4 regions of the Streptomyces lasalocidi genome follow, and region 4 is predicted to be linked to each of the others. Evidence: riboswitches for the same ligand, from Rfam matches in the RefSeq annotation. Region 4 holds a riboswitch; each other region holds the start of a gene.
The links. Region 4 has a riboswitch for cyclic di-AMP ahead of E4U91_RS16560 (M23 family metallopeptidase). Riboswitches for the same ligand answer to the same signal wherever they lie in the genome.
Positions count from the first base shown of each region.

Region 1 (7,707 bases), 950 kb from region 4:
TCGGACCGGCTGCCACACCCATCACTGCCTCCATGAAGCGACTCCGTCCATCCGTACCCGCCCCGGTGCGACCTTGCACACCCGCCAGTACTCCGGACGCCCGCACCACAGCGTGCGGGGAAGTGAACGAACGTTATCGCCAGCATCCCGCAACCGGCCGTTTCACGGTGGGGACCGAGGGGGAAATCACACGGTGGGACACATTCACCGCGCGTCGATCCCCCTCCTGGCGGGGGACCAAGCGCACCGGGAGCCGCAACGGGGTCGCCGTACCGCAGCGCCGCAGGCCGTGCGGCGCGAGGACACGGCGCACCGACGCCGGCACGACGGACACGCAGGACAGGTACGGCACGACAGCGGAACGCCTCGTCGCCACACCGACACGGGGCCCCGTCCGGTCACCGGCGCCCGCGCCGTTCGCCGCTCCTTCCCGCCGCGGTGCCGCCGTGCCCCGTCGCCTTCCTCGCCCACCGTCTCCCACGAGGGCACACGGGGGTCGCAGGTGGTCCCCGGCGTGCCGACAGGAGGTCGGCCATGAAGGTCACCGACGCGTTCGAGCCGTTCCTCCCGCTGTGCCAGCGGCTGCTGCCGTGCCGGCTGGCGGGACTCTCCGTGGCCCTCCTGAAGGCGACCGCGCTGGAGTTCGCGATCCTGGCCGGGCACCTGCTCCTCTACCCGTCCGGCCTGATGCAGGAGCGCCGGGAAGCGGCCGCGCTGGAGTCCGCCGAGGGCGCCGAGGACCCGGCGCGCCTGCCCACCCAGGGGCCGCCCCCGGTCGTGCTGCTGCACGGCTTCATCGACAACCGCTCGGTGTTCGTGCTGCTGCGCCGCAGCCTCGTCCAGCACGGCAGGCACCGGGTCGAGTCGCTCAACTACTCGCCGCTGACCTGCGACATCCGCACCGCCGCCGAGCTGCTGGGCCGCCACATCGAGGAGATCTGCGACCGCACGGGCAGCCCGCAGGTCGACGTCGTCGGGCACAGCCTGGGCGGCCTCATCGCCCGCTACTACGTGCAGTGCCTCGGCGGTGACCTGCGCGTGCGGACCCTGGTCACGCTGGGCACCCCGCACTCGGGCACGCGCGTGGCGCCGCTGGCCAACGCCCACCCGATCGTGCGCCAGATGCGCCCCGAGTCCCCGCTGATCCAGGAGCTGCAGGCGCCCGCGCCCGGCTGCCGTACGCGGTTCGTCAGCTTCTGGAGCGACCTCGACCACCTGATGGACCCGCTGGAGTCCGCCTGCGTCGCCCACCCCGACCTGCGCGCGGAGAACGTGCGGGTGACCGGCGTCGGCCACCTCGCCCTGCCCGTGCACCCGGCGGTCGCCACCGGGATCCGGCAGGCCCTCGACGGGACGGGCACCCGGGACACGAACGGCACGACGAAGACGCACCGGGGCGGCCTGACGGTCGCCTGAGCCCCTCACGACTTCGAACAGAGGTCGAACATAGGGCCAAGGTCGTGCCCGCCGTCCCCCGAAACACGGCCGAATGCCCGTTTCCAGCGCGCGCGAAACCGGTCGAAGATTGTCGCGCCCGCATACCGCCGGGTACAGTCGCCGCACTGCTCTGCCAGCCCCTGTTGTCGAGGCGAAAGAGAAGTTGGTGAACGACCGTCACCCGTCGGGGACTCTGACCACCCCGACCACGGCCTCCGAGGCCGCCTCGGCGCCCTATGCGTCGTACGGCAGCCAGGAGGCCCAGTACGACGGTTACGCCACGTACGACTCCGGCTTCGACGCACAGGGTTCCCCGGGCGTCCACAGCACGGATGCCCACACTTCTGGTTTCCACGCTTCCGGCGCTTACACCCAGGATTTCACCCCGTCCGGTGCCGACCACGGCTCCCCCGCCGACCACGGCACCGCCCACGCCTACGCGACGGGCACGTACGACACCACCCAGTGGGTGACCGGCACGCACCACACCCTGCACTACGACCCGTACGCGGCCCAGCACCACGCCGCCTACGACACGGGCGCGTACGACACCACCAACTGGTCCGCGGGCTACGAGCAGTTGTCGGCCATCCCGCAGCAGACCGCGGCGCCCGACACCAGCGGCCAGTGGGACGCGAGCGCCTGGCTCCAGCCCGACCCGTCCGGCAGCCCCGCCGACCAGACCCAGCAGTGGGACTGGAACGCGCAGGGCCTCGACCAGCCGTACGACACGGGCACGTTCGACACCGGCGCCTACGACGCCACCCAGTGGAACTCCGACGGGGACACCGCGGCACCGGACGCGCACGAACAGGGTGGCGAATCGTTCGACCAGCAGGTGACGTCCGGGTACGAGGACGCCCCGGGCGACGACGGGCTCACCGCCACCGGCGAGTTGCCCGCCGTGGAGCCGGGCCCGCTCCTCGACGAGCAGGAGGAGACCGCGCCCGCCCCGCGCGCGGCCACCCGCAGCGCGAACCGCTCCCGGCGCAGACCACCCCCGAAGCGCTCCGCGCTGCTGACCGTGGCGGTGCCCTCGGTCTGCGTGATGGGCGTCGCCGGGATCGCCGCCGCGTCGGTCGGCACGTTCACCGACGACGGCAAGGAGACCAGCGCCTCCGCCGCGGAGACCAAGTCGGTCAAACCGTCCGCCGCCAACAACACGCTGGACACGCAGCTCGAGACCCTGAGCGCCGAGGCCGACAACTTCGCCGACCGGGCCAGCCGCACCCAGGAGCGCATCGACCTCAAGGCGCAGCAGGAGGCCGAGAGGAAGAAGGCGGCGGCGGAGGCGGCCCGCAAGGAGCGGCTGCGCCCCAAGTACGCCCTCCCGGTCGCCACTCGCGGACTCAGCGCCTACTTCGGCCAGTCCGGCGTCAACTGGATGTCCCTGCACACGGGCATCGACTTCCCCGTCTCCTACGGCACCACCGTGATGGCCGCGACCGACGGCACCGTGCGCACGCAGTGGAACAGCGCCTACGGCAACATGATGATCATCACGGCCAAGGACGGCACGGAGACCTGGTACTGCCACCTCTCCAGCTACCGCGTCCCCTCCGGGACGACGGTCAAGGCCGGCGAGCCCGTCGCGTACTCCGGGAACTCCGGCAACTCCACCGGCCCGCACCTGCACTTCGAGGTACGGCCCGGTGGCGGCTCGGCGATCGACCCCCTGCCGTGGCTGCGCAGTCACGGCCTGGACCCGACCTGAGCCGGAAGCCGCTGGAAGCCCCCGCCCGTCAGCGGGGGCTTCGTCATGTCACGTCAGGCGTCCCCGCCCCGGGCCCACTCGCCTCGGAGCCGGCCCACCTCAGAGCTTCTCCACGGGCGCGTACCGCAGCAGCAGCCGCTTCGGCTTGGTGTCGCCGAAGTCGATCGTCGCCTCCGCGTTCGCCCCGGTGCCCTTGACCCCGACGACGGTGCCGAGCCCGAACTGGTCGTGCGTGACCCGGTCGCCCACGGCCAGCGCGACCACCGGCTGCTCCGCGGTGCGCCGGGTGGCGAAGCCGGACGCGCCCGAGGCCGACGAACGCGACCGGGTCGACGACAGCGACGCCGCCACGCCCGAGGCCGCGGACGCGGCCGGCGCACCCGTGCGCTTCCAGTCGACGTACGAGCCCGGGATCTCCTCCAGGAACCGCGACGGCGGGTTGTACGACGGCTGTCCCCAGGCGCTGCGCATCGTCGAGCGGGTCAGGTAGAGCCGTTCCCGCGCGCGGGTGATGCCGACGTAGGCCAGGCGGCGCTCCTCCTCCAGCTCCTTGGTCTCGCCGAGGGCGCGCATGTGCGGGAACACGCCGTCCTCCATGCCGGTGAGGAACACCACCGGGAACTCCAGGCCCTTGGCGGTGTGCAGGGTCATCAGGGTGATGACGCCGGAGCCGTCCTGCTCCTCGTCGGGGATCTGGTCGGAGTCGGCGACCAGCGCGACCTGCTCGAGGAAGTCGGCCAGCGTGCCCGTCTCCCCCTCACCGCGCTCCTGCTCGAACTCCAGGGCGACGGCGGCGAGTTCCTGGAGGTTCTCGATGCGGGTCTCGTCCTGCGGGTCGGTGGACGCCTGCAACTCGGCGAGGTACCCGGTGCGTTCCAGCACGGCCTCCAGGACCGTGGCGGGACCGGCGCCCGACTCGACGATCGTCCGCAGCTCCTCCATCAGCGCGTTGAACCGCTTGACGGCGTTGGTGGAGCGCGCGGCCATGCCGTACGCCTCGTCGACGCGCTTGAGCGCCTGCGGGAAGCTGATCTTCTCGCGCTGGGAGAGGGCGTCGATCATCGCCTCGGCGCGGTCGCCGATGCCGCGCTTGGGGACGTTGAGGATGCGGCGCAGCGGCACCGAGTCCTCGGGGTTGGCGAGGACGCGCAGGTAGGCCAGGACGTCCCGGACCTCCTTGCGCTCGTAGAAGCGGACGCCGCCGACGACCTTGTAGGGCAGGCCGACGCGGATGAACACCTCTTCGAAGACACGGGACTGGGCGTTGGTGCGGTAGAAGACGGCGACGTCCCCGGCCTTGGCGTCCCCCGCGTCGACCAGGCGGTCTATCTCGTCGGCGACGAACTGCGCCTCGTCGTGCTCGTTGTCCGCGACGTAGCCGGTGATGCGCGCACCCGCGCCCGCGTTGGTCCACAGGTTCTTGGGGCGGCGGGACTCGTTGCGCTCGATGACCGCGTTGGCGGCGGACAGGATCGTCTGCGTGGAGCGGTAGTTCTGCTCCAGCAGGATCGTCGTCGCGTCCGGGTAGTCCTCCTCGAACTGGAGGATGTTGCGGATGGTCGCGCCGCGGAAGGCGTAGATCGACTGGTCGGCGTCGCCCACGACACACAGCTCGGCGGGCGGGACCACGGCCTCGGGCGGCACGTCCACGGCGTGCTCGCTGCTGCCGACCAGCTCGCGCACCAGGGCGTACTGGGCGTGGTTGGTGTCCTGGTACTCGTCGACCATCACGTGCCGGAAGCGGCGGCGGTAGTGCTCGGCGACGTCCGGGAAGGCGCGCAGCAGGTTGACCGTCGTCATGATCAGGTCGTCGAAGTCGAGGGCGTTCGCCTCGCGCAGCCGCGACTGGTACAGGGCGTAGGCCTGGGCGAGGGTCTTCTCGAAGCCGTCGGTGGCCTGGGCGGCGAAGTCCTCCTCGTCGATCAGCTCGTTCTTGAGGTTGCTGATCTTGGCGCTGAAGGACTTGGGCGGGAAGCGCTTGGGGTCGAGGTCCAGGTCACGGCAGACCAGCGCCATCAGGCGCTTGGAGTCGGCGGCGTCGTAGATCGAGAAGGACGAGGTGAAGCCGAGCTTCTTGCTCTCGCGGCGCAGGATGCGCACGCACGCGCTGTGGAAGGTCATGACCCACATCGCGTTCGCGCGCGGGCCGACCAGCTGCTCGACGCGCTCCTTCATCTCGCCCGCGGCCTTGTTGGTGAAGGTGATCGCGAGGATCTGGCCCGGGTGGACGTCGCGCTCGGCGAGCAGGTGGGCGATGCGGTGGGTGAGCACGCGGGTCTTGCCGGAGCCGGCGCCGGCGACGATGAGCAGGGGCGTGCCGGCGTGCACGACCGCGGCGCGCTGGTTGTCGTTCAGCCCGTCCAGGAGCGCCGCCGGGTCGAGCACCGGGCGCGGGGCGCCGTCGCGGTAGTGGGTCTCCCGGTCCGGGGGCGCGTCGAACTTCCCGGCGAACAGATCGTCCGGAAGCGGTTCCGGCAGGTGATCGTCCTCGGGGGGCGGCGGAGGTTCCTCCTCGTGGCCCCGCGGGGCCTGGAGGTTCGCCAGGAAGCTGTCGTCAAAGAGGCTGCTCATCGCTCTACGAGTCTAGGGGGCCCCACTGACACCCCGGTCGCCCTCCCGGAAACTGGGCAGTCGTGACGCTCCGCGCCCTTCGCGACACACTGTGCTCCGGTGCAGATCCGGACACGCCGAGGTCACGAAAATGTATCGGGCATATCACCCGTCAACCTTCCCAGGCGCCCCACGCGTTGGCTACCGTTCCGGCAGGCCGTACGACACCCACCGGCGAACGTCGCCGGGCCGCGCGGCCTCCGCCGAGTCCGGCCCGCCCCCGACGGCAGCCGGAGCCGGGGACCCACCGAGATCCTTGGGGTGAATCGGCCCGTCCTCCCGCGGGGGGACACGGCCGTAGGGCAACCCTTCCGACCGACCGCCCGAACCCGACAGCTAACCCGGTAGGCGGACCGTGGAAGGAGTCGCCTCCCTTGGCGTCGCAGCACCGCAAGCCCCGCTCCGCGGGACCACGGGTGGCCGGGATACGCCCGCCCGTCCTCGCCACCGCCGCCCTCACCTCGGTGGCCCTGCTCTCCCAGACGGCGCACGCCGCGCCCGCCGACGACGGCAGGCCCAGTCTGGAAGAGGTCGAGAAGAAGGTCGACGACCTGTACCGCCAGGCGGAGTCGGCGACCGAGAAGTACAACGCCGCCAAGGAGCAGACCGCCACCCAGCGCCGGCGCGTCGACGGCCTCCTCGACGACGTCGCCCGGCGCACCCAGGAGCTCAACACCGCGCGCGAGGACCTGGGCACCTTCGCCGCCGCCCAGTACCGCACCGGCGCCACCACCCCCGGCACGGCGACGTTCCTGCTCGCCGACACCCCGCAGGACTACTTCGACCAGACCCAGCTCATGGGGCGGATGACCGAACGGCAGAAGAGCGCGGTCGACGACTACGTGACCGAGCAGGCGGCCACGATGAAGAAGCGCCAGGAGGCCTCGCAGAGCCTGCGGACGCTCTCCGACACGCAGAGCGACCTGCGGACCGCCAAGGCCACCGTCCAGCAGAAGCTCACGGCCGCGCGCGAGCTGCTGGCGCAGCTGACGGCGCAGGAGAAGGCGCGGCTCGCCGCGATCGAGAAGCGCAAGCAGGAGGAGGCCGCACGCCAGGCGGCCGCGCTGGCGAAGCAGCAGGCCGCGGCGCGGGCGGCCCAGCAGGAGAGCGCGTCCGGGTCCAGGTCCGGGTCGGGGGCGGCATCAGGGTCGGGGTCGGGGGCGGGCTCAGGGACGTCCTCGCCGTCCGCGGGCTCGGCCGCGACGGACCCCGCCTACGCCACCAGGGCCGACAAGGCGCTCGCCTTCGCCCGCGCGCAGATCGGCAAGCCGTACGTCTGGGGCGCCACCGGCCCCGGCTCCTTCGACTGCTCCGGCCTCACCCAGGCCGCCTGGAAGGCCGCCGGCGTCACCCTCCCACGCACCACCTACGACCAGGTCGACGCGGGCACCACCGTCCCGATCTCCCAGGCCCGGCCCGGTGACCTGGTCTTCTTCTACGGCGACGTCAGCCACGTCGGCCTCTACATCGGCAACGGCATGATGATCCACGCCCCGAAGCCCGGCGCGTACGTCCGCGAGGAGTCCGTCTACTACGACGGCGAGTCGGCGATCCACAGCGTGGTGCGGCCGGCGTAGCGGCGGCGTCTTCACGGGCGCACGCGCGCGTGGCCCGCTCGCACGGCGCCCGACGCTTCCCGGGTCGTGTCGGCTTTCGCGGGGCAAGCGCGACTTTGCGGACACGGCCTAGCATCGGGCGCATGTCCGGGACCTCACCTCTGCGCGCCTGGTGGGCGCACCGTCCGCCCGCTGCCGGGGCCGCCGTGATGGCGACCGGCATCCTGTCGGTCGGGCTGCGCCTCACCGGCCACGACCTCCTGTCCCGCCTCGCCCTGCTGGTGACCGCCGTCGCCTGGGTCGCGCTCGCGGCGGACTTCGTCGTACGGCTGGCGCGCGACCGTGCGCGGTGGCTGGCCGATGCGGGCACGCCCGGGGCGCTGACGGCCG
Region 1 is NZ_SZNQ01000001.1:4,660,231-4,667,937, reverse strand. It holds gene E4U91_RS21140 (coenzyme B12-dependent isobutyryl CoA mutase small subunit) at 1-22, opposite strand, end outside; gene E4U91_RS21135 (esterase/lipase family protein) at 535-1,416, shown strand; gene E4U91_RS21130 (M23 family metallopeptidase) at 1,604-3,151, shown strand; gene pcrA (DNA helicase PcrA) at 3,251-5,722, opposite strand; cyclic di-AMP (ydaO/yuaA leader) riboswitch at 5,953-6,128, shown strand; gene E4U91_RS21120 (C40 family peptidase) at 6,136-7,338, shown strand; gene E4U91_RS21115 (tellurite resistance/C4-dicarboxylate transporter family protein) at 7,461-7,707, shown strand, end outside.
Region 1: it holds a riboswitch for cyclic di-AMP, as region 4 does, so the genes downstream of both, E4U91_RS21120 (C40 family peptidase) here and E4U91_RS16560 (M23 family metallopeptidase) in region 4, are expected to answer to the same signal.

Region 2 (7,707 bases), 470 kb from region 4:
CTGCGCCCAGCCCAACCTCACCGCGTCCTGGGTGAAGTCGGTCAACTCCGCGGGCTGGAAGCTCATCCCGCTCTACGTCGGCGCCCAGCCGCCCTGCCAGACGAGCGCCAACCCGGAGAAGCTGACCGCGGCCACCGCCGCCTCCCTCGGCGCGCAGGACGCGGCCGACGCGGTCGCCAAGGCGTCGGCGCTCGGCATGAAGGCCGGCAGCCCGGTCTACCTCGACATGGAGCCGTACGACATCACCAACAAGGCGTGCAACGACGCGGTGCTGACGTATGTGCGCTCGTTCACGAAGACCCTGCGGGGCAAGGTGTACCGCGGCGGCTACTACGGCTTCAGCAGCTCCAGCGCCAAGGCGATCGCCACGGCCACGAACAAGACGGACCTGCCGGGCAACCTCTGGTACGCGCTGTGGGACAAGCAGCAGACGACCACCGCCGACTGGCCCTGGGGCGCCACCCAGTTCACCAACCACAGCCGCGGCCACCAGTACCTGGTGAACAGCAAGGAGACGCGCGGCGGTTACACGCTGACCGTCGACCGCGACGCGTGGGACGCACCGGTCGCCCTCGTCGGCTGACCGCCGGGCGCGGCCCCGGCCACCGCGCGTCGGTGCGGCGGTGCGGCGGTACCCGATGTTCCGGTGAATCGTTGGTCCAATGGGTTGGCCCCAGCCGTCCCACTGCCTACCATCGATCACCGCAAGACTTTGTGCACCGTCGCACAATCTCCTCGGGAGGTTTCCTTGCACCGCCGTCGCCGCACCGCGCTCCTGCTGTCCGCCGCGCTCATCGCGGCCGGCCCCCTCCTCACCGCCTGCGGGAACGACGCGCACCCGGGCGCCGCGGCGGTGGTCGGCGACCAGCGGATCACCGTCTCCCAGCTCCAGGGCCGGGTGGACGAGGTGCGCGAGGCCCAGCGCGCGGCCGTCCGGGACGACGCCCAGTACGCGCAGGCCGTCGCCCAGACCGGCACCCTCGCCCGGGACACCCTGCACGGCATGGTCCTGGACCGGGTGCTGGAGCGCGCCGCGCGCGACGCGGGCGTGATCGTCAGCCGGGGCGAGGTCCAGACGATGCGGTCCGACCTGGAGAAGCAGGCGGGCGGCGCGAAGGCCCTGGAGACGGCCTGGCTCCAGCAGTACGGCGTCCCGCCGCAGCGCCTCGACGACAACCTCCGCCTCCAGCTCCAGGCCCAGAAGCTCGCGCAGGAGCTGGGCACCGACACCAGCCGGCCCGAGTTCTGGGGCGCCCTGTCGAAGGCGTCGAAGGACCTCGGCGTCGACCTCAACCCGCGCTACGGCAGCTGGGACGTCCAGAAGGTCAGCCGGGTGGACGCCGACACGCCGTGGGTGCGCGAGGTGACGACGGCCGGACAGAAGCAGTCCGCCTGATCGCGTCCGCCGTCCCGCGTCCGCGCCTGCGGCACGCAGGACGGCCCCGGCCGGTGTGATCGTACGACCGCGCCGTGCTGCCTGTGGACAACGCCGTGAGGCCGTCGGCGGTGTGGGTTACGTTCGAAGCGTGAACGATGTGACCGCCTCCGCCGCCTCCGGCTCCCCGGACGCCCGCCGCCCCGCCGACCCCACCGGCACCGCCACCGGCCGGGTCGTCCTGCTCACCACCAGCCACCGCGTCGCCCCCGGCCTGCTGTCCTGGCCGGCCTGGGAGGCGCTGCGCTCGGCGGACCGCGTGCTGTGCGCGGACGGCGCCCACCCGCAGCTGCCGTACCTGCGCGAGGCCGGGATCACCGTCGAGGAGGCGTCCCCCACGGCCGAGGAACTGGTCGCGGCCTGCGCCGGCGGCCGCACGGCGGTCGTCGTGGCCACGGGGGAGGGCGAGCCGGCCCTCACCGACGGCCTGGCCCGGCTGGCCGGCTCCGGCCGGGTCGCCCTGCCCGAGCTGGAACTGCTCCCCGCCTCCTACGACCTCCCCGGCGCGCGCCTCCTCGACCTCGTGCAGGTCATGGACCGGATCCGCGCCGAGTGCCCGTGGTCGTCCCGGCAGACCCACCGGGGCCTGGCCAAGTACGCGGTGGAGGAGTCGTACGAGCTGGTCGAGGCCATCGAGGACGGCGACCGCGACGAGCTGCGCGAGGAACTGGGCGACGTCCTGCTCCAGGTGGTCTTCCACGCCCGGATAGCCCAGGAGGACGAGGAGGCGCCCTTCTCCGTCGACGACGTCGCCGCCACGATCGTCGCCAAGCTGATCCACCGCCACCCCCACGTCTTCGGCGACGCGACCGCGACCACCCCCGAGGAGGTCAAGGAGCACTGGCTGCGCACCAAGGCGGCGGAGAAGCGGCGCGAGTCCGTCACCGACGGCGTGCCCCTGCACCAGCCCGGCCTGGCCCTCGGCGCCAAGCTGGCGTCCCGGGTGCGCACCGCCGGCCTGGGCGTCCCCCTGCCCGCCGGCGAGGGCATCGGGTACGACCTCCTCGCCCTGGCGGCGCGCGCCGAGCGGGAGGGCGTCGACCCGGAGGCGGCCCTGCGCGCGGCGGCCCGCGCGTACCGGGACGCGATCCGGGAGGCGGAGGGCCTTCCCGCCCACCCGACGGCCGCCCCCACGGATACCGTCGACCAGTGACAGCCCAGCCCCACCCCCCGACCGGCCCGACCGGAACGACCGGCCCGACCGGCCCGACCGGCCCGGCGTCCTGCCCCGCCACCCCGCACGCGTCCGAAGCCCCCGGCCCGGCCCCGGCGCCCGGCCCCGCCCCCGAACTCTTCACCTGGGAGTTCGCCGCCAACCCCTACCCCGCCTATGCCTGGCTGCGGGAGCACGCGCCTGTGCGGTGGACGCGGTTGCCGAGCGGGGTGGAGGCGTGGCTGGTCACGCGGTACGGGGACGCCAAGCAGGCGCTGGCCGACCCGCGGCTGAGCAAGAACCCGGCGCACCACGACGAGCCCGCGCACGCGAAGGGCAAGACCGGCATCCCGGGCGAGCGCAAGGCCGAGCTGATGACCCATCTGCTCAACATCGACCCGCCGGACCACACCCGGCTGCGCCGGCTCGTCAGCAAGGCGTTCACCCCGCGCCGGGTCGCCGAGTTCGCGCCCCGGGTGCAGGAGCTGACGGACGACCTCATCGACCGGTTCGCGCGGACCGGTTCGGCGGACCTCATCCACGAGTTCGCCTTCCCGCTGCCCATCTACGCCATCTGCGACCTGCTGGGCGTCCCGCGCGAGGACCAGGACGACTTCCGGGACTGGGCCGGGATGATGATCCGGCACGGCGGCGGCCCGCGGGGCGGGGTCGCGCGGTCCGTGAAGAAGATGCGGGGGTACCTCCTCGAGCTGATCCACCGCAAGCGCGAGGCGCTGCCCGCCGACCCGGTGCCCGGCGAGGACCTCATCTCCGGGCTCATCCGCGCCTCCGACCACGGCGAGCACCTCACGGAGAACGAGGCGGCGGCGATGGCGTTCATCCTGCTGTTCGCCGGTTTCGAGACCACGGTCAACCTCATCGGCAACGGCACCTACGCCCTGCTCACCCACCCCGGGCAGCGCCATCGGCTCCAGGAGTCCCTGGCCCGCGGCGAGCGCGGGCTGCTGGAGACGGGCGTGGAGGAACTCCTGCGCTTCGACGGGCCGGTGGAGCTGGCCACCTGGCGGTTCGCCACCCGGCCGCTCACCCTCGGCGGCCAGGACATCGCCCCCGGCGACCCGGTGCTCGTCGTCCTGGCCGCCGCCGACCGCGACCCGGCGCGCTTCGCCGACCCGGACGTGCTGGACCTCGCGCGCCGCGACAACCAGCACCTCGGCTACGGGCACGGCATCCACTACTGCCTCGGCGCCCCGCTGGCCCGGCTGGAGGGCCAGACCGCGCTGGCCACCCTGCTCACCCGGCTGCCCGACCTGCAACTCGCCGCCGATTCCGCCGAGTTGAGGTGGCGCGGCGGGCTCATCATGCGCGGTCTGCGCGCGTTGCCCGTGACGTTCACACCTGACCCGTAATCACCCGGGGTGCGGGGCGGGGGCGTCACCGGGCGGAGGCGAAGATGACACGCGTTCAACTTTGTGATCTTCACGTGATCTGCGCGGCATGAACTTGTGACAAGTGATCGTCTGCCGATACGTTCACCCCTCAGCGCGGCGACCCGCACGTGCCCACGGCACCCGCCGCGCCGGTCAGTGCTGTCTCGAGAAAGGCCCCCGCATGCTCTCCGGGAACGGTCGTCACCGTCGCCCCCGTCAGGCCCCGGCCCTCCTCGTCGCGGCCGGCGTCACCGGCTCGGCCATCGCCATCCCGCTCCTCGCCGCCTCCGGCGCCAGCGCTGCCGACGGCACGGTCTGGGACACGGTCGCCGAGTGCGAGTCCGGGGGCTCCTGGAGCGCCGACACCGGCAACGGCGAGTACGGCGGCCTGAGCCTCACCCAGGCCGACTGGGAGTCGTACGGCGGACTGGCCTACGCCCCGAGCGCCGACCAGGCCAGCCGCAACCAGCAGATCGCCGTGGCCCAGAAGGTCCTCGCCGACCAGGGCGTCGGCGCCTGGGGAACCTGCGGCCTGACGTCGGGGCTCACCCAGCAGAACGGCGCGCTGGGCGTGGACACCGGCGTGGCAGGCGACGCGTCGCAGGCACCGCTTCCCGGCGGGCTGTCCGACTCCTCCAAGGAGACCACGGACGCCACCGGTTCGGGTGATTCGTCCGACTCGTCCGGGTCGGCGTCCTCCACCCCGACCGGCGACACGGGCGCCACCCCGTCCGACTCCGCCTCTTCCGGCCCCTCTTCGCCCGCTTCGTCCGTTCCGTCGGACACGTCCACGGTGCCGGGTGCGTCCACGGGTGCGGACAAGGGTGGCGCCGCCGCGCAGGCGCCGGACAGCTCACCCACGGGCAGCCCGTATGCGGACGTTCCGGACAAGTCCGAGCAGGGCGTGGGGTCCTGGAGCCTCGTCGACACCGGTGCCGCGGCCGACACGACCGACAGCGCGCCCGTCACGGCGTCCGGCACCGGCAAGCACCGTGGCGGCAGTGCCGAGGAGGCCCCGGCCGAGGACGGCACCAGCACCGCCTCCGTCGGCCGCCACGCGTCCCCCGCGGGCGAGGGCTACCTCGTCCACCCGGGTGACTCCCTCGAGTCCATCGCCGACTCCCTTGACCTCGCGGGCGGGTGGCGTGCGCTGTACGCGGCGAACAAGGACGTCATCGGCGCCGACCCGAGCAGTATCGTCCCCGGTCAGACCCTGTCTCTAGGGGCCGAATAGGGCGAAAAACCCCGGGAGTTCACGTCATGCTTCGCTATTGAATGTCCGGTTTGGCGAAAGTGTGGGATGAGTCTCAGAAGCCCTGATCGTCTTTGAAATTCCGTCGATCACCTGTCTACGGTCGAGATCGCTCGGCAACCCGAGCCCCGGCCGTCGCAACGCCGAATCCTGCCAGCGGCAGCCCGGGAACAGTCGTCGCGTCAAGCGCCGTAGGCAGGAGCGGGGGACCCAAGGTAAGTGCCGGGTCCGGTAGTTGAGAGGCCTTCGAGGCCGCCGACGCCGGGACCGGCTTGGGGTGGAGCCGCGCCGTCCGAGAGGGGGGTGCGGCCGGGCAACTCAACCGGCCCGAACCCGACAGCTCACCTCGCAGGCGTCGGTGAGGGGATCGATCCATGCTGTTTTCCGGCAAGGGCAAGCACCGTCGTCCGTCCAAGGCCACCCGCGCCGCCGCGCTCGCCGGCGTCACCGGTGTCGCCATCGCCGCACCGCTGATGGCGGCCGGCAACGCCTCCGCCGCCACCACCTCCGAGTGGGACGCCGTCGCCCAGTGCGAGTCGGGCGGCAACTGGTCCATCAACACCGGCAACGGGTACTACGGCGGCCTGCAGTTCTCGGCCTCCACCTGGGCCGCGTACGGCGGCACCGCCTACGCCTCCACCGCCGACCGCGCCAGCAAGTCCCAGCAGATCGAGATCGCCGAGAAGGTCCTCGCCTCCCAGGGCAAGGGCGCCTGGCCGGTCTGCGGCAAGGGTCTGTCGGGCGCCTCCACCGGCGGCTCCTCGAGCTCCTCCAGCAGCTCCTCCGGCTCCAACTCCTCGAACAGCGGCTCGAGCTCCACCTCGACCCGCTCCAGCGAGGACCAGGCCGCCTCCCGCTCCAGCGAGCGCCCGGCCGCCTCGACGCAGAAGACGCAGAAGTCGCAGAAGACGGTCACCACCCCGACCGGCAAGAAGGTCAAGAAGGGTGACGGCGAGTACAAGGTGGTCGCGGGCGACACCCTCAGCACCATCGCCGCGAAGCACCACGTCCAGGGCGGCTGGGAGAAGCTGTTCCAGCTGAACAAGGACATCGTCGAGGACGCCGACCTCATCTACCCGGGCCAGCAGCTGCACCTGAAGTGACAGCCGGCTCGTGACCGAAGCACAGCGCCCTCACATCCGGGTCCTCCATGGTGGAGGCCCGTGAGGGTCCCCCGTCCCCACGGGCTCCCCGCCCCGGTGCGTTCTCCCCCGTACGCACCGGGGCGGGGTTTTTCGTGTCCTGGTTGCCGCACCGGGGTTTTGTTCAGTTCAGGAACAATTTACTCTCGGTTCTGTCCACGAGGTGGCCGATCGGCTGGCCGAAGCGCCGGAGCCGGTTAGGCTCATCTCGCAGAGCCACTGCGGTACTGCGTGTACCCGCGTCACATCCACGAAGGAGATGCTCGTGCCGTCCATCGACGTCGTCGTAGCCCGGGAAATCCTGGACTCCCGAGGCAACCCCACGGTCGAGGTCGAGGTCGGCCTCGACGACGGCAGCACCGGCCGTGCCGCCGTCCCGTCCGGCGCCTCCACGGGCGCCTTCGAGGCCATCGAGCTCCGCGACGGCGACCAGAACCGCTACCAGGGCAAGGGCGTCGAGAAGGCCGTCCTCGCCGTCATCGAGCAGATCGGCCCGGAGCTCGTCGGCTACGACGCCACCGAGCAGCGCCTGATCGACCAGGCCATGTTCGACCTGGACGCCACCGACAACAAGGGCTCGCTCGGCGCCAACGCCATCCTCGGCGTCTCGCTCGCCGTCGCCCACGCCGCCTCCGAGGCCAGCGACCTGCCGCTGTTCCGCTACCTGGGCGGCCCGAACGCGCACCTGCTGCCGGTGCCGATGATGAACATCCTGAACGGCGGCTCGCACGCCGACTCCAACGTGGACATCCAGGAGTTCATGATCGCCCCGATCGGCGCGGAGTCCTTCTCCGAGGCGCTGCGCTGGGGCACCGAGGTCTACCACACCCTCAAGGCCGTCCTGAAGTCCAAGGGCCTGTCCACCGGCCTCGGCGACGAGGGCGGCTTCGCCCCGAACCTCGGCTCCAACCGCGAGGCCCTCGACCTCATCCTCGAGGCCGTCAAGCAGGCCGGGTACGTCCCCGGTGAGCAGATCGCGCTGGCGCTCGACGTCGCCGCCTCCGAGTTCTACAAGGAGGGCAAGTACGTCTTCGAGGGCAAGGAGCGCTCCGCCGCCGAGATGACGGAGTACTACGAGGAGCTGGTGGCGGCCTACCCGCTGGTCTCCATCGAGGACCCGCTGTTCGAGGACGACTGGGCCGGCTGGAAGGTCATCACCGAGAAGCTGGGCGACAAGGTGCAGCTGGTCGGCGACGACCTGTTCGTCACCAACCCCGAGCGCCTGGCCCGCGGCATCGAGGAGGGCGCCGCCAACGCCCTGCTGGTGAAGGTGAACCAGATCGGCTCGCTCACCGAGACCCTGGACGCCGTGGAGCTGGCCCAGCGCAGCGGCT
Region 2 is NZ_SZNQ01000001.1:3,239,285-3,246,991, reverse strand. It holds gene E4U91_RS14380 (glycoside hydrolase domain-containing protein) at 1-583, shown strand, start outside; gene E4U91_RS14375 (SurA N-terminal domain-containing protein) at 749-1,396, shown strand; gene E4U91_RS14370 (nucleoside triphosphate pyrophosphohydrolase) at 1,617-2,588, shown strand; gene E4U91_RS14365 (cytochrome P450 family protein) at 2,585-3,958, shown strand; gene E4U91_RS14360 (LysM peptidoglycan-binding domain-containing protein) at 4,161-5,213, shown strand; cyclic di-AMP (ydaO/yuaA leader) riboswitch at 5,409-5,601, shown strand; gene E4U91_RS14355 (LysM peptidoglycan-binding domain-containing protein) at 5,606-6,334, shown strand; gene eno (phosphopyruvate hydratase) at 6,633-7,707, shown strand, end outside.
Region 2: it holds a riboswitch for cyclic di-AMP, as region 4 does, so the genes downstream of both, E4U91_RS14355 (LysM peptidoglycan-binding domain-containing protein) here and E4U91_RS16560 (M23 family metallopeptidase) in region 4, are expected to answer to the same signal.

Region 3 (7,707 bases), 2.1 Mb from region 4:
TGGTGTCAGACGTCCACGCCGTGCTTGCGCAGGTAGGCGATCGGGTCGATGTCCGAGCCGTACTCGGCCGTGGTGCGCGCCTCGAAGTGCAGGTGCGGGCCGGTCGCGTTGCCGGTCGCGCCCGAGAGGCCGATCTGCTGGCCGGGGACGACCGTCTGGCCGACGGAGACGGCCACGGACGACAGGTGCCCGTACTGGGTGTACACGCCGTCGCTCATGCGGATCACGACCTGGTTGCCGTACGCGCCGCCCCAGCCGGCCTCGACGACCGTGCCGAGGCCGACCGCGTGCACGGCGGTGCCGCTCGCGGCGTGGAAGTCGATGCCGGTGTGGGTGCCGGAGGACCACAGCGAGCCTCCGGTGCGGTACCCGGTGGACACGTAGGAGTGCGCGATCGGCGTCACGAACATGTTGAGCCGCTTGCGCTCGGCCTCGCGGGCGGCGCGGGCCCGGGCCTCGCGCTCCTGCTTCGCCTTCTCGACCGCCCGCTGGCGAGCGGCCTCCGCGGCGGCCTTCTCCGCGGCCGCCTGCTTCTGCGCGGCGGCCTGGTCGTCGACCTGCTGGGCGACCGAGTCGTTCACGGTGAGGACGGGGATGAGCCCGGTCTGCTCGACGGTGGGCTCGGCGGCCAGGGCCGGGGAGGCCACGGTGGCCAGGACGCCGGTGGTGGTGAGTGCCGCGACGCCCGCCGCGCGGGCGGTGGTGCGCTGGAGACGGCCGGGTCGACGGTGCTTACCCGTGGCGCAGCTGAACGCCATGTAGTGGTGCGTTCCTTTCCTTCCCTCTCGCCTACCGGGTTAGCTGACGGGTTCGGAGCAGGAAGGTCTCCTACGGGCCCCCTCGCGACACGCGCGGGCGCCCGATTCACCCCAGGGACTGGATGGGTCCCCGGCTCCCCTGGCTCGCGCCGTACGGGGACTCGGCGATGACTGTCCGGTGCCGCGGATGCGGCGCACTGCCTGACGGACAGCCCGGATGAACTTAGAAGGGCTCGCCCCCGATTCCCAAACGGAACCGGGCTTTTGTAGCGCATCCCACAGCGCAGAGCGGCAACCACTCGCCCAATTCGGACACGCAGGGGCCCTGGTGACGCTTCCGTCGCCCAGGACCCCTGTGGTGCACGCGGTGTTGACGCGGCTCGGTCGGCCTACTCGGCCTACTCGGCCGCGACCACGGTCACCTCGCCGATGCCCAGCGCCTCGACGGGCTCCTTGATCGTGGCGGCGTCACCGACGAGGACCGTCACCAGGCGGTCCACCGGGAAGGCGTTGACGACGGCCGCGGTGGCCTCGACCGTGCCGGTGGCGGCGAGCTGCTGGTAGAGCGTGGCCTGGTAGTCGTCGGGCAGGTGCTGCTCGACCTGGTCGGCCAGCGTGCCGGCGACCGCCGCGGCGGTCTCGTACTTCAGCGGCGCCACCCCGACGAGGTTCTGCACGGCGACGTCGCGCTCGGCGTCGGTCAGGCCCTCCTCGGCGAGCCTGCGCAGCACCTTCCACAGGTCGTCCAGCGCGGGACCGGTGTTGGGCGTGTCGACGGAACCGCTGATGGCGAGCATCGAGGCGCCCGACCCGTCCGGCGCGGAACGCAGCACCTGGCCGAACGCCCGTACGCCGTACGTGTAGCCCTTCTCCTCGCGCAGGACGCGGTCCAGGCGGGAGGTGAGGGTGCCGCCGAGGCAGTACGTGCCGAGCACCTGCGCCGGCCACACGCGGTCGTGCCGGTCGGGACCGATCCGGCCGATGAGCAGCTGCGTCTGGACGGCGCCGGGCCGGTCCACGATCACCACGCGCCCGGTGTCGTCGGCGGTCACCGGCGGCACGGGACGCGGCTGCGCGGCGGAGCCGGTCCAGGCGCCCAGGGTGTCGCCGAGCAGCGCGGTCAGGTCGACGCCGGTGAGGTCGCCGACGACGACGGCGGTCGCCGTGGCGGGGCGGACGTGCCGCTCGTAGAAGGCGCGCACGGCCGCGGCGTCGATCGCCCCCACCGTCTCCGCGGTGCCCTGGCGCGGGCGCGACATGCGGGCCGTCGCCGGGAACAGCTGCCTGGAGAGCTCCTTGGCGGCCCGACGCGAGGGGTTGGCCAGCTCGTGCGGGATCTCGTCGAGGCGGTTGCGCACCAGGCGCTCGACCTCGCCGTCGGCGAACGCGGGCGCGCGCAGCGCGTCGGCGACCAGCCCGAGCCCCTTGGACAGGCGCGAGACGGGCACTTCGAGGCTCAGCCGGACACCGGGGTGGTCGGCGTGCGCGTCGAGGGTGGCGCCGCAGCGCTCCAGCTCGGCGGCGAACTCCTCGGCGGAGTGCTTGTCGGTGCCCTCGGAGAAGGCCCGCGCCATGATCGTGGCGACGCCGTCCAGGCCGGCCGGCTCGGCGTCCAGGGGCGCGTCGAGCAGGACCTCGACGGCCACGAGCTGCTGGCCGGGGCGATGGCAGTGCAGGACCGTCAGGCCGTTGTCGAGCGTGGCGCGTTCGGGCGCGGGGAACGCCCACGGCTTGGCCTCGCCCGCGGTCGGCCGGGGGTGGAAGTCCATCGTGGCGAGCTCGGTCACTTGGCCGCCTCCTCGTTGTCGTCGGCTTCCACGGTGGCCGCGGCTTCCGGGTCTTCGGTGCCCTCGACGTCCTCGACGTGCTCCGGGGCGAGCGGTTCGTAGACGAGCACCGCACGGTTGTCGGGGCGCAGACGGGCCTGGGCGATCTCGCGCACCTCCTCGGGCGTCACCTCCAGCACCCGCTGGACGGCCGTCAGGGCGAGCTGCGGGTCACCGAAGAGGACGGCGAAGCGGCAGAGTTCGTCGGCGCGGCCCGCGACCGTGCCGAGCCGGTCCAGCCACTCGCGCTCCAACTGCGCCTGGGCGCGCTCCATCTCCTCGGCCGTGGGGCCCTCCTCGGCGAACCGGGCGAGCTCCTCGTCGATGGCCGCCTCGATGACGGGCACCTCGACGTCGCCGGACGTCTTCACGTCCAGCCAGCCCAGGGAGGGCGCACCGGCCAGCCGCAGCAGGCCGAAGCCGGCCGCCACGGCCGTACGGTCGCGGCGCACCAGGCGGTTGTACAGGCGGGAGGACTCGCCGCCGCCGAGGACGGTCAGGGCGAGGTCGGCCGCGTCGCTCGCGCGCGTGCCGTCCTGGGGAAGGCGGTAGGCGGCCATCAGGGCGCGCGCCGGGACCTCCTCCTCGACGACCTCGCGCAGCTGCTCGCCGATGACGTCGGGCAGCGAGCCGTCGCGCGGGGCGGGCTTGCCGTCGTGCGCGGCGATGGAGCCGAAGTACTTCTCGACCCAGGCGAGCGTCTGCTCGGGGTCGATGTCGCCGACCACGGACAGCACGGCGTTGTTCGGCGCGTAGTAGGTGCGGAAGAACGCGCGCGCGTCCTCCAGCGTCGCCGCGTCCAGGTCGGCCATGGAGCCGATCGGCGTGTGGTGGTACGGGTGGCCCTCGGGGTAGACCAGCGCGGTCAGCTTCTCGAACGCCGTGCCGTACGGGACGTTGTCGTAGCGCTGGCGGCGCTCGTTCTTGACGACGTCGCGCTGGTTCTCCATCGACTCGTCGTCCAGCGCGGCCAGCAGCGAGCCCATGCGGTCGGCCTCCAGCCAGAGGGCGAGCTCCAGCTGGTGGGCCGGCATGGTCTCGAAGTAGTTGGTGCGCTCGAAGCTCGTGGTGCCGTTGAGCGAGCCGCCCGCGCCCTGCACCAGCTCGAAGTGGCCGTTGCCCTTGACCTGGGCGGAGCCCTGGAACATCAGGTGCTCGAAAAGGTGAGCCAGGCCGGTACGGCCCTTGACTTCGTGGCGCGAGCCGACGTCGTACCAGAGGCACACCGCCGCGACCGGGGTCAGGTGGTCCTCGGAGAGCACCACGCGCAGGCCGTTGGCCAGGCGGTGCTCGGTCGCTGTCAGGCCCCCGGAGCCTGCCTGGGCTGTGGCCGTGTGACCCATGGGCATGTACGTCCCTTCGATCGCGGACGCGGTCGTCGAACCGCGCTGTTCCTACCGGTCCTGTCACTGTATGCAAGCGTGCCGACGGTCGGCGAAGTTCCCGCCGCACGTACGCCCACAGCGGATCGCGTAGCCTGCGGTCAGCCGCGGGGAGGGGCGTCCACGGGCCGGCCGGTCCGCCGGGACCGGGTCCTCGCCCGCGTTGTCAGTGCCGCGGTCCACAATGGACCGCACAGATCGCGTCACACGCTACAGATCCCGTCACACGCTTCAGCGAGCGAGCCGGAGGGGCGCCCCCGTCGGCGAGCTACCAGGAACCAGGAGGAGCCGGCAGCGATGGCCCGCCGCAGCACGAAGACCCCGCCGCCCGACGACGCGTTCGAGGAGAGGATCCTCGACATCGACGTGGTCGACGAGATGCAGGGCTCCTTCCTCGAGTACGCGTACTCGGTCATCTACTCCCGCGCCCTGCCGGACGCCCGCGACGGACTCAAGCCCGTGCACCGCCGCATCGTCTACCAGATGAACGAGATGGGCCTGCGGCCCGACCGCGGGTACGTCAAGTGCGCGCGCGTGGTCGGCGAGGTGATGGGCAAGCTCCACCCGCACGGCGACGCGTCGATCTACGACGCCCTGGTGCGCATGGCGCAGCCCTTCTCCATGCGGGTGCCGCTGGTCGACGGCCACGGCAACTTCGGCTCGCTGGGCAACGACGACCCGCCCGCCGCCATGCGGTACACCGAAGCCCGGATGGCCGCGGCGACGGGCCTGATGACGGAGTCGATCGACGAGGACACGGTCGACTTCCAGCCCAACTACGACGGGCAGGAGCAGGAGCCGGTCGCGCTCCCGGCCGCCTTCCCGAACCTGCTGGTCAACGGCGCCTCGGGCATCGCGGTCGGCATGGCGACGAACATGCCGCCGCACAACCTGGGCGAGGTGATCGCCGCCGCCCGGCACCTGATCCGCCACCCGGGCGCGGACCTCGACGCCCTGATGCGGCACATCCCGGGCCCCGACCTGCCCACGGGCGGCCGGATCGTCGGCCTGGACGGCATCCGCGACGCCTACGAGACGGGCCGCGGCACGTTCAAGATCCGCGCCACCGTGTCGGTGGACACCGTCACCGCGCGCCGCAAGGGCCTGGTGGTCACCGAGCTGCCCTTCACCGTCGGCCCCGAGAAGGTCATCGCCAAGATCAAGGACCTGGTGGGCTCGAAGAAGCTCCAGGGCATCGCCGACGTCAAGGACCTCACCGACCGCGAGCACGGCCTGCGCCTGGTCATCGAGATCAAGAACGGCTTCGTGCCGGAGGCGGTCCTGGAGCAGCTGTACAAGCTGACGCCCATGGAGGAGTCCTTCGGCATCAACAACGTGGCGCTGGTGGACGGCCAGCCGCTCACGCTCGGCCTGAAGGAACTGCTGGAGGTCTACCTCGACCACCGCTTCACCGTGGTGCGCCGACGCAGCGAGTTCCGCCGGGGCAAGCGCCGCGACCGGCTGCACCTGGTGGAGGGCCTGCTCACCGCCCTCGTCGACATCGACGAGGTCATCCGGCTGATCCGCTCCAGCGACAACAGCGCGCAGGCCAAGGAGCGCCTGATGGAGCGCTTCTCTCTGAGCGAGGTCCAGACGCAGTACATCCTCGACACGCCGCTGCGCCGCCTCACCCGGTACGACCGCATCGAGCTGGAGGCGGAGAAGGACCGGCTCACCGAGGAGATCGCCGAGCTGACCCGGATCCTGGACTCGGACGCGGAACTGCGCAAGCTGGTGTCGGCCGAACTGGCCACGGTGGCCAAGAAGTTCGCGACCGAGCGGCGCACGGTGCTGCTGGAGTCGGCCGCCAGCACGACCGCCACGGTGCCGCTCCAGGTCGCCGACGACCCGTGCCGGGTGCTGCTGTCCTCCACCGGCCTGCTGGCGCGCACGGCCAACGCCGAGCCGTTCGCGGCCGACGAGGACGCCCGCCGCACCAAGCACGACGTGATCGTCTCGGCGGTGCCGGCCACCGCGCGCGGGGAGATCGGCGCGGTCACCTCGGCGGGCCGCCTGCTGCGCATCAACGTCGTCGACCTGCCACAGCTTCCGGACACGGCGACCGTGCCGAACCTCTCGGGCGGCGCCCCGCTGGCCGAGTTCGTCTCCCTGGAGGACGACGAGACGGTGGTCTGCCTGACCACGCTCGACGAGTCCTCCCCCGGGCTGGCGCTCGGCACGGAGCAGGGCGTGGTCAAGCGGGTGGTGCCCGACTACCCGACCAACAAGGGCGAGCTGGAGGTCATCACTCTCAAGGAGGGCGACCGGATCGTCGGCGCGGTCGAGCTGCGTACCGGCGAGGAGGACCTGGTCTTCATCACGGACGACGCGCAGCTGCTGCGCTACCAGGCCTCGCAGGTCCGTCCGCAGGGCCGTCCGGCGGGCGGAATGACGGGCATCAAGGTGGCCGAGGGCGCCAAGGTCATCTCGTTCACCGCGGTGGACCCGGCGGTGGACGCGGTGGTCTTCACGGTCGCCGGCTCGCGCGGCACGCTGGACGACTCCGTCCAGACGACGGCCAAGCTGACCCCGTTCGACCAGTTCCCGCGCAAGGGCAGGGCCACCGGCGGCGTGCGCTGCCAGCGGTTCCTGAAGGGCGAGGACTGCCTGTCCCTGGCCTGGGCGGGCGCGACCCCGGCCAAGGCCGCGCAGAAGAACGGCACACCGGCCGAGCTGCCGGAGATGGACCCGCGCCGCGACGGCTCGGGCGTGTCCCTGCAGAAGACGGTGGCGGTGGTGGCGGGGCCGATCTAGGCGCCGCCACAGGGAGCGCCCGCGGGGTCGGCGGGGTCGGTGGGTGCAGCAGGGTCGGCCGGCGTGGCCGGGCCGCTGGGCCCGGCGGGCTCCTCGGCCCCGCCGGTGCCGCCGGGCTCCTCCTCGGAGCCCTGGACGAAGCGCAGGACGCCCCACATGCCGTACTCGTCGGCGGTGTCCGGGCTGTCGCTCCGGCACGCCTCCAGCTCCTTGCCGAGCGCGGAGGTGTCGATGCCGGTGCCGATGAGGACGAGCTGGGTGAGACGGGACCCGGCTCGCTCCCGGTCACCGGCGGGAGCGTCGGCGGGGGCCACGGCGCCGGCCCATGGCTCGGGGTAGAAGCGCAGGAACCGGCCGACGGCGTGGACGCCGTACCGGTGGTCGGGGTCGTACGCGCCGAAGTCGACGTACCCCTTGATCCGGTACAGCCCCTCGGGCCGGCTGTCGAGGAACTGCATGAGCCGGCGGGGGTCGAGGGGCACGTCGGAGACGAACGACAGGCTGTCGTAGGCACTGTGGAGGTGCCCGCCGTGGTCCCCGGCGTGAGCGCCGGTCTGTTCGGCGGGGTCCGCTTCCCCGGCGTGCAGGTCGTCGAAGGACAACTGCCCGACGCGTTCCTCGTCGGGGCGGCAGTCGAAGAGGAACTCCGGGTCGATCCGGCCGTAGGTGGCGGGCACGACCGCGGCACGGTCGGTCAGCGAGCGGACGAGGTCCAGGACGCGCGTGCCGTCGGGTGCGCGGTCGAGCTTGTTCACGACGACCAGATCGGCCAGGGCGAGGTGCCGGTCGATCTCGGGGTGCCGGACACGGGTCTCGTCGAACTCGGCCGCGTCGACGACCTCGACGAGACCGCCGTAGACGATCCCGGGGTGTCCGCTGGCCAGCACCATCCGCACCAGTTCCTGCGGTTCGGCCAGACCGCTGGCCTCGACGACGATGACGTCGATGCCGGCGGAGGGGCGCGCGAGCCGTTCGAGGTAGCCGTCG
Region 3 is NZ_SZNQ01000001.1:5,769,212-5,776,918, reverse strand. It holds gene E4U91_RS26035 (M23 family metallopeptidase) at 6-758, opposite strand; cyclic di-AMP (ydaO/yuaA leader) riboswitch at 772-935, opposite strand; gene E4U91_RS26030 (M16 family metallopeptidase) at 1,157-2,545, opposite strand; gene E4U91_RS26025 (M16 family metallopeptidase) at 2,542-3,927, opposite strand; gene E4U91_RS26020 (DNA gyrase/topoisomerase IV subunit A) at 4,264-6,720, shown strand; gene E4U91_RS26015 (CobW family GTP-binding protein) at 6,717-7,707, opposite strand, start outside.
Region 3: it holds a riboswitch for cyclic di-AMP, as region 4 does, so the genes downstream of both, E4U91_RS26035 (M23 family metallopeptidase) here and E4U91_RS16560 (M23 family metallopeptidase) in region 4, are expected to answer to the same signal.

Region 4 (7,707 bases):
GCCGACGGAGGAGTTCGTCCGCTCGCACGGGCTGCGGCTGGTCGTCTCGGCGGTGGCCGAACTGGAGTCCGGCAACCTCGACGCGGCCTGCGAGCAGGGGGTGCGGGCCGTGGAGGTGGCCGGCCGGATCTCCTCCGCCCGCACGACCGAGTACGTCAAGGACCTGCTGCACCGGCTGGAGCCGTACGGCGACGAGCCGCGGGTCGTGGAGCTGCGGGAGCGGGCCCGGCCGCTGCTGATGACCCCGGCGTAGGCCCCTGGCGGCAGCACCACGGGCGGCCCCCACGGACCACCGCCGCCCGCGCCCCTCCAGGAACACCGCTCCCCCCGCGTTTGAAGCCGCTGTCAGTGGCGCAGTGCACTATCGGGAGCGGGAGGTGGTACCTGGTGGGAGCCGGGACGGCGTACGACGGTGACGTGCTGGTCGTGGGCGGGGGGATCGTCGGGCTGTCGACGGCGTACGCGATCACGCGGGCCGCGCCGGGCACATGCGTGACCGTGCTGGAGAAGGAGGCCGCGCCGGCCCGTCACCAGACGGGGCGCAACAGCGGGGTCATCCACAGCGGGATCTACTACCGGCCGGGGTCGCTCAAGGCACGGTACGCGGTGCGGGGCGCCGCGGAGATGGTCAAGTTCTGCGCGGAGTACGACATCCCGCACGAGGTCACCGGCAAGCTGATCGTCGCCACCGGGCGCGACGAGCTGCCGCGGCTGCACGCGCTCGTGCAGCGCGGCCGGGAGAACGGCATCCCGGTCCAGGAGCTGAGCGGCGCGCAGATCGCGGAGTACGAACCCGAGGTGCGCGGCCTCGCCGCGATCCACGTGCGGACGACCGGCATCTGCGACTACGGCGCCGTCGCACGGCAGCTCGCCGAGGCGTCCGGGGCGGAGATCCGGTACGGCGCGGAGGTCGTCCAGGTCGACCGGCGGGCCGGGCTCGGGGTGGCCGTGCGCACCGCGCGCGGGGACGTCGTGCGCGCCCGGGTGCTGGTGAACTGCGCCGGGCTCCACTGCGACCGGATCGCCCGGCTGACCGGGGACGAGCCCGAGGTGCGCATCGTGCCGTTCCGCGGGGAGTACTACGAGCTGGCGCGGACCGAGCTGGTCCGGGGCCTGGTGTACCCGGTGCCCGACCCGGCGTTCCCCTTCCTCGGCGTGCACCTCACGCGCGGCATCGACGGGGGCGTGCACGTCGGTCCCAACGCGGTGCCGGCGCTCGCCCGCGAGGGGTACGGGTGGGGGGTCGTCCGGCCGGGGGAGGTCGCCCGGACGCTGGCGTGGCCCGGGGCCTGGCGGATGGGCCGGCAGCACTGGCGGTACGGGCTCGGTGAGCTGCGCAGGTCGGTGTCCAAGCGGGCGTTCGTGGCGGCGGTGCGCCGGATGCTGCCCGCGGTGCAGGAGGAGGACCTGGTGCGGGCCGGCGCCGGCGTGCGGGCGCAGGCGGTGCTGCGGGACGGCGGGCTGGTGGACGACTTCCTGATCCGGGAGGGCGAGCGGGCGGTGCACGTGCTGAACGCACCGTCCCCGGCCGCGACGGCGTCCCTGCCGATCGGCCGCGAGGTCGCCCGCCGGGCGCTGGCGGTACTGGAGTCCGCGTGAGGCCGACCGGAGCGGGGGCGGGGCCGGGCGCCGCGTGAGGGTGACCGCGGGGGAGCAGGGGCGGTACGCCGCACGAGGCTGATCGGCGCAGGGCCAGTCACGGTAGGTCGCATGAAGGTGGCCGCAGCGGGACGGTGACGGTGTGCCGCGTGAAGCCGACCGGCGCAGGGCCAGTCACGGTACGTCGCGCGAAGGGGGCCGCAGCGGGGGCAGCGACGGTGCGCCGCCGCACGGCGGTGGCCGCAGCGGGACAGACACGGCGCGCCACGTGAAGCCGACCGGCGCAGGGCCAGTCACGGTAGGTCGCGTGAAGGTGGCCGCGGCGGGGGCAGCGACGGTGCGCCACGTGAAGCCGACCGGAGCGGGGCCGGTCCCGGTACGCCGCGTGAAGGTGGTCGCAGCGGGGGCAGGGACTGCGCGCCGCGCCCCCGGTCCGCCGCCCCGTAAAATCGGTCCCACTGTGTCTGACTCGCTGAACTCCCCCGAAGCCCCCCGGACCGCCGCCGACGAGCGGTGGCACCGTCCCGGTGTGTCCGTGCGGCACACGCGGCCCAAGGGGGAGCCGCGCTTCCCCGACGGACCGCAGGCGGACCCCGCCGGGTCGCACTTCGAGCGGCGCATCCGGAGCTTCCAGCCGCGGCGCAGCCGGGTCACGGCCGGGCAGGCGGACGCCCTGCAGCGGCTGTGGCCGAAGTGGGGCCTGGACATCGACGGGCAGCGGGTGCTCGACCTGGCGGAGCTGTTCGGCAACGACCGGCCGGTCGTGCTGGAGATCGGCTTCGGCATGGGTGAGGCGACCGCGCAGCTGGCCGCCGCCGACCCGGACACCAACATCCTCGCCGTCGACGTGCACACCCCCGGCCAGGGCAACCTGCTGGCACTCGCCGAGCGCGGCGGCCTGTCCAACGTGCGGGTGGCCAACGGCGACGCGATCATCCTGCTGCGCGAGATGCTCACCCCGGACGCGCTCGCCGGGCTGCGCGTCTACTTCCCGGACCCCTGGCCCAAGAAGCGCCACCACAAGCGCAGACTCATCCAGCCCGAGTTCCTCTCGCTGGCCGCGACCCGCCTGCGGCCCGGCGCGGTCCTGCACTGCGCGACCGACTGGGAGCCGTACGCCGAGCAGATGCTCGAGGTGCTCGACGCCCACCCGGACTTCGAGAACACCCGGCCCGGCGGCGGGTTCGCGCCCCGGCCCGGCTTCCGGCCGCTGACCCGCTTCGAGGGCCAGGGCCTGGACAAGGGCCACGTGGTGAACGATCTGCTGTTCCGCCGCGTACAGCACCGCTGACCGCCCGCTCGCCGCCGTACCAGCCCGCACCCGTCAAGGCACCGCCCGCTCCGCGCCCGTCGAGGCACCGTCGCGGGCGGCGCCGTCCCTCGTTAGGGTCGATGCCGTGGCCATCAGTCCCCCGTACCCGCCGTACCCGATCCCTCCCGACGGCCCCGCCGGGGGCGGGGCGCTGCGGCACGCGCACTGGTGGCAGCGCACCTGGGTGCGGTACGGCGCGCTCATCACCCTGCTGACCCTGTCCGGGCTGGTGATCCTCGCGCTGGTGCGGCAGCAGACCGGCACCGAGGGCTTCCTGGTCGGCCTGGGGCTGGCCGTGCTGCCCGTACCGCTGCTGATCGCCGCGTTCCGGTGGCTGGACCGGGTGGAGCCGGGCCCCTGGCGCAACCTGGTGTTCGCGTTCGCCTGGGGCGCCTGCGCGGCCGCGCTCATCGCCATCGTCGCCAACAGCTTCGCCACCAAGTGGATCGCGACGGCGACCGCCGACCCCTCCGGCGCGGACACCCTGGGCGCGACCGTCATAGCGCCGGTGGTGGAGGAATCCGCCAAGGCCGCCGCCGTGCTGCTCGTCTTCCTCTTCCGCAGACGGGACTTCACCGGGATCGTCGACGGCGTCGTCATAGCCGGGGTGACCGCGACCGGGTTCGCGTTCACCGAGAACATCCTCTACCTGGGCACGGCCTTCGGGACCGACCAGCTCACCGGCGACCGGGGCATCCCCTCGGTCACCGCCGCGACCTTCTTCGTGCGCGTCGTCATGTCCCCGTTCGCGCACCCCCTGTTCACCGTCCTCACCGGCATCGGCTTCGGCATCGCCGCGCTCTCCGGCGAGCGCCAGCACGTGCGGCGCGTCCTGCTGCCGCTGTCCGGGCTCCTGCTCGCCATGGGCATGCACGCCCTGTGGAACGGCTCCTCCACCTTCGGGCAGTTCGGCTTCTTCGCGGTCTACGGCGCCTTCATGGTGCCCACGTTCGGCGTGCTGACCTGGCTCGTCGTGTGGACGCGGCAGCGCGAGCTGCACACCGTGCGCGAGGAGCTGCCCGCCTACGCCGTCGCCGGCTGGCTGTCCCCGGCCGAGCCGTACGCGCTCGGCTCGATGCGGGCACGGCGGCTCGCGCGCACCTTCGCCAAGAACCACGGGGGCAGGCCCGCCGCCCGGGCCGTCGCCGAGTACGAGGCCTACGCGACCTCGCTGGCGTTCCTGCGGCACCGGGGGCGGCTGGGCCGGGCCGGGGCCGACTTCGTCGTCCGAGAGGGCGAGCTGCTGAACGAGCTGTGGCGCCGGCGCGAGATCGCCCGGCCGGCGCTGGAGTACGCGGGCCGGGTGGCGGCCCCCATGCCGGTGCCCCCGGCGGCCTGGCCGGGACACGGCTTCGGGTACGGGTACGGGTACGCGCAGGCGCCGGGACAGGGATACGCCCCGGTGCAGGGACCGGGGCACGCCCAGGGGCACGGATACGGGTATCCGGCGAGCGGCCCGCACCCCGCGTACAACCCGTACCGGACGTGACCCCACCGGGCCGCGGGACGTCCGGCCCCGCCGGATCACCCACCGGGGACCACCGGTGGCGCGGTCCTACGCCGACGCCTCCGTCAGCGCGTCCAGTTCCCCGTCCGTGAGCTCCAGGTCCGCCAGCGCCAGCAGGTCCGGGAGCTGGTCGGTCGTGCGGGCCGAGGCGAGGGGGGCGGCGACGGTGGGCTGGGCGGCGAGCCAGGCCAGGGCGACCGTGGCGACCGGCACCTCGTGGGCGGCGGCGACCTCGTCGAGCGCCGTGAGGACGCGGCGGCCCCGCTCGGTGTCCAGGTGCTTGCCCGCACCCGCGGCCCGTGCGCTGTCCACGGTGGTGCCCGGGCGGTACTTGCCGGTCAGGAAGCCGGAGGCCAGGGCGTAGTAGGGGACGGCGGCCAGGCCCTCGCGCTCGGCCAGGTCGCGCAGCGCGCCCTCGTAGGTGTCGCGGGACACCAGGTTGTAGTGCGGCTGGAGGGCGACGTACCGGGCCAGGCCCTCGCGGTCGGAGAAGGCCAGGGAGGCGCTGAGCCGCTCGGGGGAGATGTTGGACGCGGCGATCTGGCGGACCTTGCCCGCCGTCACCAGCTCGTCGAGCGCGCCGATGATCTCCTCCACCGGCACCTCGGGCTTGTCGAAGTGGGTGTAGTAGAGGTCGATGCGGTCGGTGCCCAGGCGGCGCAGGGAGGCGTCGGCGGCGGCCTTGATGTTCGCCGCGGTCAGGCCCTGGTAGTCGGGGTGCTGGCTGACCTTGGTGGCGATGACGACGTCGTCGCGCTTGCCGCGGGACGCGAGCCACTTGCCAATGATCGTCTCGGACTCGCCGCCGCTGTTGCCGTCGACCCAGGCCGAGTAGGAGTCGGCGGTGTCGAGGAAGTTGCCGCCGGCTGCGGTGTAGGCGTCGAGGACGGCGAAGGAGGCGGTCTCGTCGGCCGTCCAGCCGAAGACGTTGCCGCCGAGGGCGAGCGGGAAGACCTCGAGGTCGGAGGAACCGAGTTTACGCAGAGCAGTCATGCCCTGTTCCAACGACCGGCCGGGGGGCGGTCATCCCGTCGGCCCGCAAACTTCACGTAAACCGGAACGGCCGCCGCCGGTTCCGGGACGGGGGTGCATGGGCCGGCCGGTCCGGGGAACCCGGTCCCCGGCCGGCCGCCCGATCAAGGGACGGGTCAGGGGGCGGGCCAGGGTCGGGTCAGGGGGTCAGGCCCTTGTCCCGCAGCCACGCCATCGGGTCGATCCCGGTGGCCGCGCCGCCGGGGTGGATCTCGAGGTGCAGGTGCGGCCCGGTGACGTTGCCGGTGGCGCCGACGCGCCCGATGACGTCGCCGGTGCCGACCTTCTGGCCGGCGCTGACGCTGATCGAGGACTGGTGGCAGAACCAGACCTCGGTGCCGTCGTCGAGGGTGAGGATCGTGCGGTAGCCGTAGGCGCCCGCCCAGCCCGCCTCGGTGATCGTGCCGCTGTGCACGGCCTTGATGAGGGTGCCGGTGGGCGCCGCGAAGTCCAGGCCGGTGTGGTAGCCGGAGGACCACATCGAGCCGGCCTGGCCGAACGTCGAGGTGATCGTGTACGACGACGTCGGCAGCGTGTACTGCTTGGCCAGCTCGGCCAGGCGCGCGGCCTCGGCCACCTTGGCGGCCTGCTCCTCGGCCTTCTTCTTCGCGGCGGCGGCCTTGGCCTGGGCCTCCTGCTCGGCCTGGGCGGCGGCGTCGGCCTCCGCCTTGGCCGCGGCGGCCTCGACGACGGCGAGCGCCTTGGTGTCGACCTGCGTCTGCTGCGACTCGGCCTGCGCCATGATCCGGGTGCGCAGGGCCTCACCGGCGTCGGCGGTGCCCTGGGCGGTGTCGTCCGCGGTGCTTCCGAAGGTGCTGAGCGCCGCGGGGGCGGCTTCCTGCGGGGCGTCGTGGTCGGAGATCAGCGAGCCGACGGAGGGCAGGTCGGGCAGCGAGATGGAGACCGGCGGCTTGCCGGTGTTGGCGCTGGCCATGCCGCCCGCGCCGACGGCGGCGATGACGCCGACGCCGAGGACGGTGGAGCTGCGGGCGAGTCCGCCGCGCTGCTTGGCGACGCGGTGCCGGCCGCGTACCGGACGGAGGGAGTCCGCGGTGGGGTTCCACTCCTCCCAAGGGCCCTCGTCGACGCGCTGACCGCCGTAGGCGAACGTCTCCGTGGGACGCTGGCTCGGCAGCGAGGGGGCTTCTGGGGCAGGCCGGTTGGACGCCACGCGGGCGCGCTCCTTTCCTTCCGTCGCCTACCGGGTTAGCTGACGGGTTCGGAGCGGGAAGGTCTCCTACGCGCGTATACCGGCCGCTGGTGGGCGGCGGCTTCCGCGTGATTCACCCCAAGGTGGTGGTTCCCCGGTTCCCTTGCGGGATTCGGCGCGTGCGCACGGAGCCGCCTTCGGTGACGGCTGGGACGACCGCGCTGCGTTATCGAACGTTAATAGACACGGAGGCAGCTTTCCAAGCCGTTCCGCTTGATCAACAACATTTTTGACCTGGACTTTCCTGCCACGACCGGGGAAAAACGGGCGAGTTGGCGGGGAATCAGGGTGCCCAGGGGAAGAGATCAGTAGTCACCGGTCGTTTGATAGTGACTCAGTTGTGATGCGAAGGGCGGTCGGACACTCACGCAGAGTGAGGGCGCGCGGGAGGCTGCGGAAACACCGAGGGCCGGAACCCTTTCGGATTCCGGCCCTCGGTCTTCAGTAGCGGGGACAGGATTTGAACCTGCGACCTCTGGGTTATGAGCCCAGCGAGCTACCGAGCTGCTCCACCCCGCGGCGATGACTCCACTGTACGCCATGTGCGGGACCAAAAGCGAAACGGTTGTCCAGGGCGCCCGGACGGGCACCGGGCTCACCCCAGGAGGTGCCGGTTCGGCTCCTTGGCCCGCCCCTCGTACTCGGGCAGTACGACGACGTCGGCGCCCCCCGCCGCCAGCAGCCCGTTGCCGTCCGCCGCCTCGACGAAGGTGTCCGGCTCGCGCCAGGCCGTGACCACCCGGCGCACCCCCGCGTCGAGGATGAGCCGGGCGCAGGGCGCCGGGCGGGAGGCGCGGCGGGCGCACGGCTCGAGGCTGCTGTAGACGGTCGCGCCGGCCAGGCGGGGGTCGGCGGCTCCGAGCTTGGCCAGGGCGGCCTCCTCGGCGTGCACCACCGGGTCGCCGCCCTCGCGGGAGTGACCGCGGGCCAGTTCGGTGCCGTCGGCGGCGACGACCACCGCGCCGACGCTGAACGCGGTGTCCGAGGGCGGGCACCGGTCGGCCAGGTCGCAGGCGAGGGCCAGCCAGCGGCGGTCGGCGGCGGAGG
Region 4 is NZ_SZNQ01000001.1:3,706,148-3,713,854, forward strand. It holds gene E4U91_RS16535 (NsdA family TPR-like regulatory protein) at 1-253, shown strand, start outside; gene lhgO (L-2-hydroxyglutarate oxidase) at 388-1,599, shown strand; gene trmB (tRNA (guanosine(46)-N7)-methyltransferase TrmB) at 2,060-2,890, shown strand; gene E4U91_RS16550 (PrsW family intramembrane metalloprotease) at 2,997-4,400, shown strand; gene E4U91_RS16555 (aldo/keto reductase) at 4,467-5,411, opposite strand; gene E4U91_RS16560 (M23 family metallopeptidase) at 5,590-6,621, opposite strand; cyclic di-AMP (ydaO/yuaA leader) riboswitch at 6,631-6,788, opposite strand; tRNA gene E4U91_RS16565 (tRNA-Met) at 7,106-7,179, opposite strand; gene E4U91_RS16570 (dihydrofolate reductase family protein) at 7,256-7,707, opposite strand, start outside.